DNA from 2 places in the Streptomyces sp. NPDC093094 genome. Region 2 is predicted to be linked to the other one. Evidence: riboswitches for the same ligand, from Rfam matches in the RefSeq annotation. Region 2 holds a riboswitch; the other holds the start of a gene.

What was found. Region 2 has a riboswitch for glycine ahead of gcvT (glycine cleavage system aminomethyltransferase GcvT). Riboswitches for the same ligand answer to the same signal wherever they lie in the genome.
Region 1: it holds a riboswitch for glycine, as region 2 does, so the genes downstream of both, gcvP (aminomethyl-transferring glycine dehydrogenase) here and gcvT (glycine cleavage system aminomethyltransferase GcvT) in region 2, are expected to answer to the same signal.

The regions. Positions count from the first base shown of each region.
Region 1 covers NZ_JBIVOX010000003.1:10,352-15,272, forward strand. The annotation lists gene ACIQGV_RS06025 (DNA polymerase IV) at 1-9, shown strand, start outside; gene ACIQGV_RS06030 (PRC-barrel domain-containing protein) at 167-556, opposite strand; glycine riboswitch at 672-767, shown strand; gene gcvP (aminomethyl-transferring glycine dehydrogenase) at 946-3,831, shown strand; gene ACIQGV_RS06040 (DUF5999 family protein) at 4,094-4,300, opposite strand; gene ACIQGV_RS06045 (hypothetical protein) at 4,684-4,921, opposite strand, start outside.
Region 2 covers NZ_JBIVOX010000025.1:34,377-39,297, forward strand. The annotation lists gene glyA (serine hydroxymethyltransferase) at 1-355, opposite strand, end outside; gene gcvH (glycine cleavage system protein GcvH) at 364-741, opposite strand; gene gcvT (glycine cleavage system aminomethyltransferase GcvT) at 852-1,970, opposite strand; glycine riboswitch at 2,130-2,223, opposite strand; gene ACIQGV_RS35140 (AAA family ATPase) at 2,396-3,070, shown strand; gene ACIQGV_RS35145 (enhanced serine sensitivity protein SseB) at 3,124-3,885, shown strand; gene ACIQGV_RS35150 (enhanced serine sensitivity protein SseB C-terminal domain-containing protein) at 4,004-4,795, shown strand; gene ACIQGV_RS35155 (hypothetical protein) at 4,920-4,921, opposite strand, start outside.

The sequences.
Region 1 (4,921 bases), on a different contig from region 2:
GTTTCGTGAGGGAGCCGTCGGGCCCCGCTGCGGCCCGGCCTCGGGGCGCGCCGCAGCGGGGCCGGGCGCGCTGCGGGTCCGCGCGAGCCGCGGCGCCCCGTGCGGAGCGCGGCACGCTCCACCGGGGCCTCGCCCTGCCGAGGCCCCGTACCGCCGGGGGCGCGTGTTACCGGGGTCCGCCCTTCTGAGGCTCGTCCTGGCCGGCCACCTGCCCGAAGTCGCGGTCGGGGAACGACGGCGGTGGGGCCACGTCCAGGCCGTAGTGGTGGTACAGCTGGAGTTCCTGTTCGGGGGAGAGATGGCGGCCCACGCCGAAGTCGGGGGCGTCCTTGATGAGGGTCCGGTCGAAGGGGACGTGGAGCGTGCCCTCGATCAGCTCGCTGGGCTCCAGGGGGACGAAGGCGTCTCTGGAGAACAGGCCGGTGCGTATGGCCGCCCATTCCGGCACGCCGGTCGCGTCGTCGAGGTACACCTCGTCGATCGTGCCGATCTTGGTGCCGTTGCGGTCGAACGCCTTGCGGCCGATCAGGTTGCGCGGATCGATGTCGGTCTGCACGAGCCCCTCCACTTGGTCGCAACTCATCCGTAAGCACTACGAAAGAGCACAATGGTGAGCATGGCCACTCGAAGGCCCGTCCGAGAACCTCGCTGGTAGGCTTGCAGGCGGCTGCTGACCCCGTGCGGGAGAGTCCTCCGGACATCACCGGAGGCGCCGAAGGAGCAAATCCTCCCCGGAATCTCTCAGGCCCCTGTACCGCACGGACGAGGTCACTCTGGAAAGCAGAGCGGGTGTCGACGGTGTCCGCTCTCACCGACGGTGAAAGCCGGATGTGCCTTCGGGCTGTCCGGTGAAACTCTCAGGTTGAGATGACAGAGGGGGAGGCCGTCGGGGCACCCGCGCCGTGGTGCCCCTCGAAGGTCGCGTCAGACCAGGAGGCCTCCGCAATGACCGCCCAGCGCATTCCGCTCTCCGAGCTCGAACAGGGCATCCCCTTCGAGCAGCGTCACATCGGGCCCGACCAGGAGGCGCGGGCCAAGATGCTCGCGCAGGTCGGCTACGGCTCGCTCGACGAGCTCACCGCCGCCGCGGTGCCGGACGTCATCAAGAACGCCGACGCCCTGGACCTGCCGGGTGCGCGCACCGAGGCCGAGGTCCTCGCCGAGCTGCGCTCGCTGGCCGACCGCAACCAGGTCCTCGGCTCCATGATCGGGCTCGGTTACCACGGCACCTTCACGCCGCCCGTCATCCTGCGCAACGTGATGGAGAACCCGGCCTGGTACACGGCGTACACGCCCTACCAGCCCGAGATCTCCCAGGGACGTCTGGAAGCCCTGCTGAACTTCCAGACCGTCGTCGCCGAGCTCACCGGGCTGCCGACCTCCGGCGCGTCGCTGCTCGACGAGGGCACCGCCGCCGCGGAGGCCATGGCGCTGTCGCGGCGTATGGGCAAGAACAAGAAGGGCCTGTTCCTCGTCGACGCGGACGCGCTGCCGCAGACCGTCGCCGTGATCGAGACCCGTGCCGAGCCGACCGGTGTCGAGGTCGTCGTCGCCGACCTCAGCGAGGGCATCCCGGCCGACATCGCCGCGCGTGAGATCAACGGCGTACTGATCCAGTACCCGGGCGCCTCCGGTGCCGTACGGGACATCAAGGCGCTCGTCGACCAGGCCCACGAGCTCGGCGCGCTCGTGACCGTCGCCGCCGACCTGCTCGCTCTGACGCTGCTGAGGTCGCCGGGCGAGCTGGGCGCGGACATCGCGGTCGGCACGACGCAGCGCTTCGGTGTGCCGATGGGCTTCGGCGGTCCCCACGCCGGCTACATGGCCGTCCAGGACAAGTTCGCGCGCAGCCTGCCGGGCCGCCTCGTGGGCGTGTCCGTCGACGCCGACGGCCACAAGGCGTACCGCCTGGCGCTCCAGACGCGTGAGCAGCACATCCGCCGGGAGAAGGCCACCAGCAACATCTGCACCGCCCAGGTGCTGCTCGCCGTGATGGCCGGTATGTACGCCGTCTACCACGGGCCCGACGGGCTGCGGACCATCGCCCGGCGCACCCACCGCTACGCCGCCGTCCTGGCTGCGGGTCTGGCCGCCGACGGTGTCGAGCTGGTCCACGGCTCCTTCTTCGACACGGTGACCGCGCGTGTCGAGGGCCGGGCCGCCGAGGTCGTGGCCGCCGCACGCGCGAACGGTGTCAACCTGCACCTCGTCGACGCCGACCACGTGTCCGCCGCCTGCGACGAGACCACCACCCGGGAGCAGCTGAAGGCCGTCTGGTCCGCGTTCGGCGTGGACGGCGACGTCGAGGCGCTCGACGCGACGGCCGGGGACACGCTGCCGGACGCGCTGCTGCGCACCGACGACTACCTCACCCACCCCGTCTTCCACCAGCACCGCTCCGAGACGGCGATGCTGCGTTACCTGCGCCGGCTGTCGGACCGCGACTACGCGCTCGACCGCGGCATGATCCCGCTGGGCTCCTGCACCATGAAGCTCAACGCGACCACCGAGATGGAGCCGGTTACCTGGCCCGAGTTCGGCCAGCTGCACCCGTTCGCGCCCGAGGAGCAGGTGGAGGGCTACCTCACGCTCATCCGTGAGCTGGAGGACCGTCTCGCCGAGGTCACCGGCTACGACAAGGTCAGCCTTCAGCCCAACGCCGGTTCGCAGGGCGAGCTGGCCGGTCTGCTCGCCGTGCGCGGGTACCACCGCGCCAACGGCGACGAGCAGCGCACGGTGTGCCTGATCCCGTCCTCCGCGCACGGCACCAACGCCGCCAGCGCGGTGATGGCGGGCATGAAGGTCGTCGTCGTGAAGACCGCCGAGGACGGCGAGATCGACGTCGAGGACCTGCGGGCGAAGATCGAGCAGCACCGTGACGAGCTGTCGGTGCTGATGATCACCTACCCGTCGACGCACGGTGTGTTCGAGGAGCACGTCGCCGACATCTGCGCCCAGGTGCACGACGCCGGCGGCCAGGTGTACGTCGACGGCGCCAACCTCAACGCGCTCGTGGGCCTGGCCAAGCCGGGTCACTTCGGCGGCGACGTCTCGCACCTGAACCTGCACAAGACGTTCTGCATCCCGCACGGCGGCGGTGGCCCCGGTGTCGGCCCGGTCGCGGTCCGTGAGCACCTCGCGCCGTACCTGCCGAACCACCCGCTCCAGCCGTCCGCCGGCCCGGAGACGGGTGTCGGCCCGATCTCCGCCGCGCCGTGGGGCTCCGCGGGCATCCTGCCGATCTCGTGGGCGTACGTCCGGCTGATGGGCGGCGAGGGCCTCAAGCGGGCCACCCAGGTGGCCGTGCTCTCCGCCAACTACATCGCCAAGCGCCTCGAACCGCACTACCCGGTCCTCTACAACGGTCCGGGCGGTCTGGTGGCGCACGAGTGCATCATCGACCTGCGTCCGCTGACCAAGGCGACCGGTGTGACCGTGGACGACGTCGCCAAGCGGCTCATCGACTACGGCTTCCACGCGCCGACGATGTCCTTCCCGGTGGCCGGCACGCTGATGATCGAGCCGACCGAGTCCGAGGACCTGGGCGAGCTGGACCGTTTCTGCGAGGCGATGATCGCCATCCGCGCGGAGATCGAGAAGGTCGGTGCGGGCGAGTGGCCGGCCGAGGACAACCCGCTGCGGGGCGCTCCGCACACCGCCGCAGCGCTCGGCGGGGAGTGGAACCACGCGTACTCGCGCGAGGAGGCCGTCTTCCCGGCCGGCGTGTCCCCCGCCGGCAAGTACTGGCCGCCGGTGCGCCGGATCGACCAGGCATTCGGCGACCGCAACCTGGTGTGCTCCTGCCCGCCGCTGGACGCGTACGAGGACTGAGAGCCGTCCTGACGGTCTGACGGTCCCGGTTCGTGACGAGGCCCCCACCCCGCCCGGGGTGGGGGCCTCGGCCCGTCGGGAGGGCGGGCGCCCTGCGTGTCTGTGGGGCGAGTGCCCTGCGTGTCCGGAGGGGATACGCGCGGTGACCGGGGGCGGACATGCTTCGGGGCCGGTTCGCGGCGGGTTCGCAGCGAGCCGGCCCCTTCGTGCGTCGGGCGTCGCGCGCCCGGTCCGTGCCGGGCGGTGCGGGCGTCCGGTGGTGTCAGGCGGCCGTCACGACCCTGCTGGCGTCCAGCGGGCGGTGCGGGGCGATGACCTGGCCGTCCGGCAGGAGCTCACCGGTGTCCTCGAAGGCGACGACGCCGTTGCACAGCAGGCTCCATCCCTGCTCGGGGTGGGCCGCCACGAGTCGGGCGGATTCCCGGTCGGCGGAGTCGGCTGAAGGACACGATGGCTGGTGCTGGCACATGGGTGGGATCTTTCGCTCTGTCGTGGTGGGTGTGATCGCTGTGGTGCCTGTCTCGCGGCGTGAAGCCTCGTTCATGGCCGCCCCCCGTTGTGATAAGTCGGTCGAACCAAGTGTTGCCCCACGGGCGTCGATCCGCAGGGATTTCACAGCACCGCTTCTCACAGGTTCAGGACGCGCTCACCCACGCGGACGGTTCACCTCAACTGGACTGTCCTTTCGGGTGGTTCGTGGTGGCCACAAATGCCTAGTCCGGACGGGTGGGCATGGCCGACGGGCTCGTAGGAGCGGCAAATCGCTCGTACGAGTGGGCAAGCCGCCGCCCGTGGACGACGGACGGCCCCGCGGCACGGACGGGTGCGGCGGGGCCGTTCGGTGCGGGTGGCTCAGGCGGGTGAGCCGAGGAGCGGCACGGCCGGGGTGACCCTGCGGGTGAGCACCGGGAGCAACTCGGCGACGGGGTGGGGGCGGTGGGAGGCGATCCCGGGCGGGGCCGGGGCCAGGGGGACGAGCAGGTCCGCGGGCTTGAAGCCGCCCGCCGATCCGTCGGCGGCGCAGTCGGCGTGCAGCCACAGGGTCAGCATGTACAGGCCGGGCACGGACAGCAGGCGCGGCTGGTACGCC
Region 2 (4,921 bases):
GACCCAGGATCGTGTCGCCGGGCTGGGCCATCGCGAACAGCGCGGCCTGGTTCGCGGAGGCGCCGGAGTGAGGCTGCACGTTGGCGTACTCGGCGCCGAACAGCTCCTTGATCCGGTCGATCGCGATCTGCTCGGTGACGTCGACGTGCTCACAGCCGCCGTAGTAGCGGCGGCCCGGGTAGCCCTCGGCGTACTTGTTGGTCAGGACCGAGCCCTGCGCCTCCATGACCGCCAGCGGAGCGAAGTTCTCCGAGGCGATCATCTCCAGCGTGGACTGCTGGCGGACCAGCTCGGCGTCGACCGCCGCGGCGACCTCCGGGTCGAGCTCGTGCAGGGGGATGTTCAGGACGGACATGGGTCTCCTCAGCCGGCGGAAAAGGCGGAGTACTCGTCGGCGGAGAGCAGGTCGGCCGGCTCCTCCGCAACGCGTACCTTGAACAGCCAGCCGCCCTCGAAGGGGGCGGAGTTGACCAGCGACGGGTCGTTGACGACGTCCTCGTTGACCTCGGTGACCTCACCGGTCACCGGGGAGTACAGGTCGGACACCGACTTGGTCGACTCCAGCTCGCCGCAGGTCTCGCCCGCGGTCACCGTGTCACCGACGTTCGGGAGCTGCACGAAGACGACATCGCCGAGCGCGTTGGCCGCGTGCTCCGTGATGCCGACCGTCGACGCGCCGTCCTCGGCGGCCGACAGCCACTCGTGCTCCTTGCTGTAGCGCAGCTGCTGGGGGTTGCTCATGACCTGAATTCTCCTGTACGCGAGAGGGTGCTGAGAAAGGGGGGACCGCCGAAGGCGTGTGTGAGCAGCACGGATGTGCCCGACGTCACCTCGGTGGCGCTACGGCTGTGTCACTTCTGGCGCTTGTAGAAAGGCAGCGCCACGACCGTGTACGGCTCGTGCGTGCCCCGGATGTCCACACCGACGCCCTCGGTGCCGGGCGCCGCGTGCGCGGCGTCGACGTAGGCCATGGCGATCGGCTCGCCCAGGGTGGGGGAGGGAGCGCCGGAGGTGACCGTGCCGATCACCTCGCCGCCCGCGACGACGGAGTAGCCGGCCCGCGGCACCCGGCGGCCCTCGGCGACCAGGCCGACGAGCACCCGCGGCGGGTTCTGCTCGGCCCGGGCGGCGGCCTCGGTGAGCGCCTCGCGGCCCACGAAGTCGCCCTCCTTCTCGAACTTCACCACCCGGCCCAGCCCGGCGTCGAACGGCGTCAGCTCCGCCGTCAGCTCGTGCCCGTACAGCGGCATGCCCGCCTCCAGGCGCAGCGTGTCCCGGCAGGACAGACCGCACGGGATCAGGCCGACGCCCTCGCCCGCCCCGGTCAGCGCCTGCCACAGCTGCACGGCGTGCTCCGGCTTCACGAACAGCTCGAAGCCGTCCTCGCCGGTGTAGCCGGTGCGCGCGATCAGCGCCGGGACACCCGCGACCGTGCCGGGCAGACCGGCGTAGTACTTCAGCCCGTCCAGGTCGGCGTCGGTCAGCGACTTCAGGATGCCGGGGGACTCGGGGCCCTGGACGGCGATCAGCGCGTACGCGTCACGGTCGTCGCGGACCTCGGCGTCGAACCCGGCGACCCGCTCGGTCAGCGCGTCCAGCACCACCTGGGCGTTGGAGGCGTTGGCGACGACCATGTACTCGGTCTCGCCCAGCCGGTAGACGATCAGGTCGTCCAGGATGCCGCCGTCGGCCTGGCAGATCATGGTGTAGCGGGCCCGGCCCGCACCCACGGCGGCGATGTTGCCGACGAGCGCGAAGTTCAGGAAGTCCGCGGCCTGTGGGCCGGTGACGGTGATCTCACCCATGTGCGAGAGGTCGAAGAGGCCGGCCCTGGTGCGCACGGCCACGTGCTCGTCCCGCTCGGAGCCGTAGCGCAGCGGCATGTCCCAGCCGGCGAAGTCGGTCATCGTCGCGCCCAGCGAGCGATGCAGGGCATCGAGCGCGGTACGGCGCAGTTCGGTACTGCTCATCGGACGGTCGTCTCCCAGATACACGACGGGCGAGGTCATTCCTCCCCATCTGTCATCGGAACCTGAGAGGTTCGCCATGACCGCCGTACTCGCGTACAGGGAGGACATGGTTTGCACCTTGGGTGGAGCCGCAGAGAGCGACCCGCTTTTCAGATGTGCCTCGCCCGCGCGGTAACGGGGCCTGAGAGATTCAAGGGAGGGACTTGCTCCTTCGGCGCCCCAGCTGGGCTGGGGACTCTCCCGCGCGGATTCAAACGGCCGGTATGCAGTTGGCGGGCCCATCATTGCACGCATCCGCCGAGCACGGCAGGCCACATCTGTAACCGGCCTGTGGCAGTACGCGCACGAAATCACCAGGCGCACAGCATTACCGTCTCTTTACACTCGATGGGCAAGGGTCCTACGACCCGCCCCAGGGGAGGACGATCACGGTGAAGAGGACCTCGTCGTACGCCACGACCCCGGCCTTCGCGCTGCCCGCACAGCCCGCAGTCCCCACCCGGGACGCCTGCGGCCCGGCACCCGCTCCCGTCGTCCGCGACCTGCGCGAACGGACCGGACGCGGCCCGCACGCCCTGCTCTTCGGCCCCCGGGACCTCGTCGTGATCACCGGTCTGCCGGGCAGCGGCAAGTCCACCCTGATGAAGCGGGCCGTCAAGGGCATCCGCGTCGACTCCCAGGACACCCGCGACCGCTTCGACACCCGCGCCCCCCGCTTCCTCCCCTACGCCGTCTACCGCCCCCTGGTCCGGATCGCCCACTTCGCCGGACTGCGCCGTGCCCTGCGCACCGGCGAGGGCGTCGTCGTGCACGACTGCGGCACCCAGGCATGGGTGCGCGGCTGGCTGGTCCGTGAGGCCCGCCGCCGCGGCGGCACCCTCCATCTGCTGCTTCTCGACGTGACCCCCGAGCAGGCCCTCGCCGGCCAGCGCGAGCGCGGCCGCGGCGTCTCCCGCTACGCCTTCCGCCGCCACCGCGGCGCGGCCTCCCGGCTGCTGCGCCGGGTGGAGCGCGGCGCGCTGCCGGCCGGCTGCGGCTCGGCGGTGCTGCTCGACCGCGACGCCGCCGACGCCCTCCGCCGGATCGGCTTCACCGGCTGACCGGTTAGCCTTTTCAGCCGACAAGCAGGTTGACGGCAGGCGGTAGGCGGCAGATGGACTTCCCGGCGCAGGCACATCCCCATCCGCACGGCGGATGGCCCGGCAACGAACTGGAGGAGGTGCTCTCCGCCTCCCTCGGCGTCCCGTCGGCCGGCGGGCGGATCGTGGAGGTCCTCGGCCGCAGCTTCCTGTGGGTGCCGCTGCCGAGCGGCGGCGGCCCCGACAGCGCCTCGCTCGATCTGCCCGCCATGGAGATCGACGGCCAGGCGTTCGTGCCCGTCTTCAGCTCCGAGGAGCAGTTCCGCCAGGGCGCCGGGCCCCACATGTCGTTCGCGGTCGCGCCCGCCGTGGAGTTCGCGCGCGGTCTGCCCCCGCAGGCGGGCATCGTGCTCAACCCCGGCGGCACGGTGGGCATCCCGCTGCCGCCCGCCGCCGTCGCCGAGCTCTGCCGGGCCGGGAGCACCCCGCTGGACGGACCCGCGAGCGGCGGGCGTGTCCGGCTGTACGAGCCCGACTGGCAGGACGATCCCGTCGACTTCCTGAGCGCGGCCTCCGCCGAGTTCGACGCCGTCGGCGTCGTCGTCAGCGCCCGCCGCTGCCTCGCGGTGATCGAGACCGCCGACCCGGTCATGTTCGTCGGCGTCGAGCTCTCCCGGTGGGAGGGCGACCTGCGCGCGCTCCCCCTGGACGCCCTGGGCCGGGCCCTGGGCCGGGCCCCCGTCCCGTGGCCGGTCAACCTGGTCCTGCTGGACGTGACCCAGGACCCGGTGGGGGAGTGGATGAAGGCGAAGGTCCGCCCCTTCTTCCAGAAGTAGGGTCCCTCCGGCGGGACCGAGGGGGAACGCCCGGGAGCGCGAGCCCCCTCCGTACCTCCCCCGGGACGACATAACCTGGTTTCATTAAATCGGTCAGAGAGAAGAAGGGGCGAACACAGTGAGCGCGAGCGGCACCGCCGCGACCGGCACGGTCGAGCACACGCTGCGCCAGGTCACCCCGGGGCGTTACGACGCCTACGAGGCACTTCTGCACGCCCTCGCCACCCCCGCCTCAGGCCAGATCTGGATGCTGCTCTGGCACGGCCAGGCCGGCTCGCCGGACGCCCAGTACGGCACCATGGAGGTCGACGGCCAGTCCTACGCGCCCTGCGTCACCTCGGCCCAGGAGCTCGCGGCCAGCGGCTGGAACCGTTCCTACGAGGTCGTCGACGGAGTCGACGTCGCCCGCACGCTCTACTCCGACCACTACGGCCTGTGGCTCAACCCGCATGCTCCGGGCGGCGGCGTCGGCATCCCCTGGCTCGATCTGCGCCGGATCGCCACGGGCCTGGACCGCCAGCCGGCCGGCCCGCTGCGGCTGGCCGAACCCGGCATCGAGATCCCGCAGTTCTACGCCCTGCTCGCGCAGAACGCCCATCGCACCCCGGCCGTGCGGACCCTGCGCCGTGCCTGGGTGCAGCCGGCGCTCGGAGCACCGTATCTCGCCATCGGCCTCGACGTGTACGAGACCTCGCCGCCGGCCGTGGACTCGGTGCGCGCCATGATGCACCAGTCCATCGGCGCCGTGCCCGACGGGCTGCCCGTGTCGACGGTGGCCATGTCGGACGAGCACTGCCCGGTCGCGATGTGGATGCGGGCCAACGCACGGCCGTTCTACGACCGTGAGGCGCACGCGGCTCCCGCGCCCGCACCCGGCTACGGCTACCCGCCCGTCCCCGGCCGGTTCTGAGGGCCGGGTCCGCTCGCGGCGCTTTGCGCGCGCAGGACGGAACGGCCGACAGGGGGATGGCCGGCCGTTCCGTCGTTCGAAGGTGGTCACACCGGAGGTGAGGGCGAGACCACGGAGTGCGGGCTC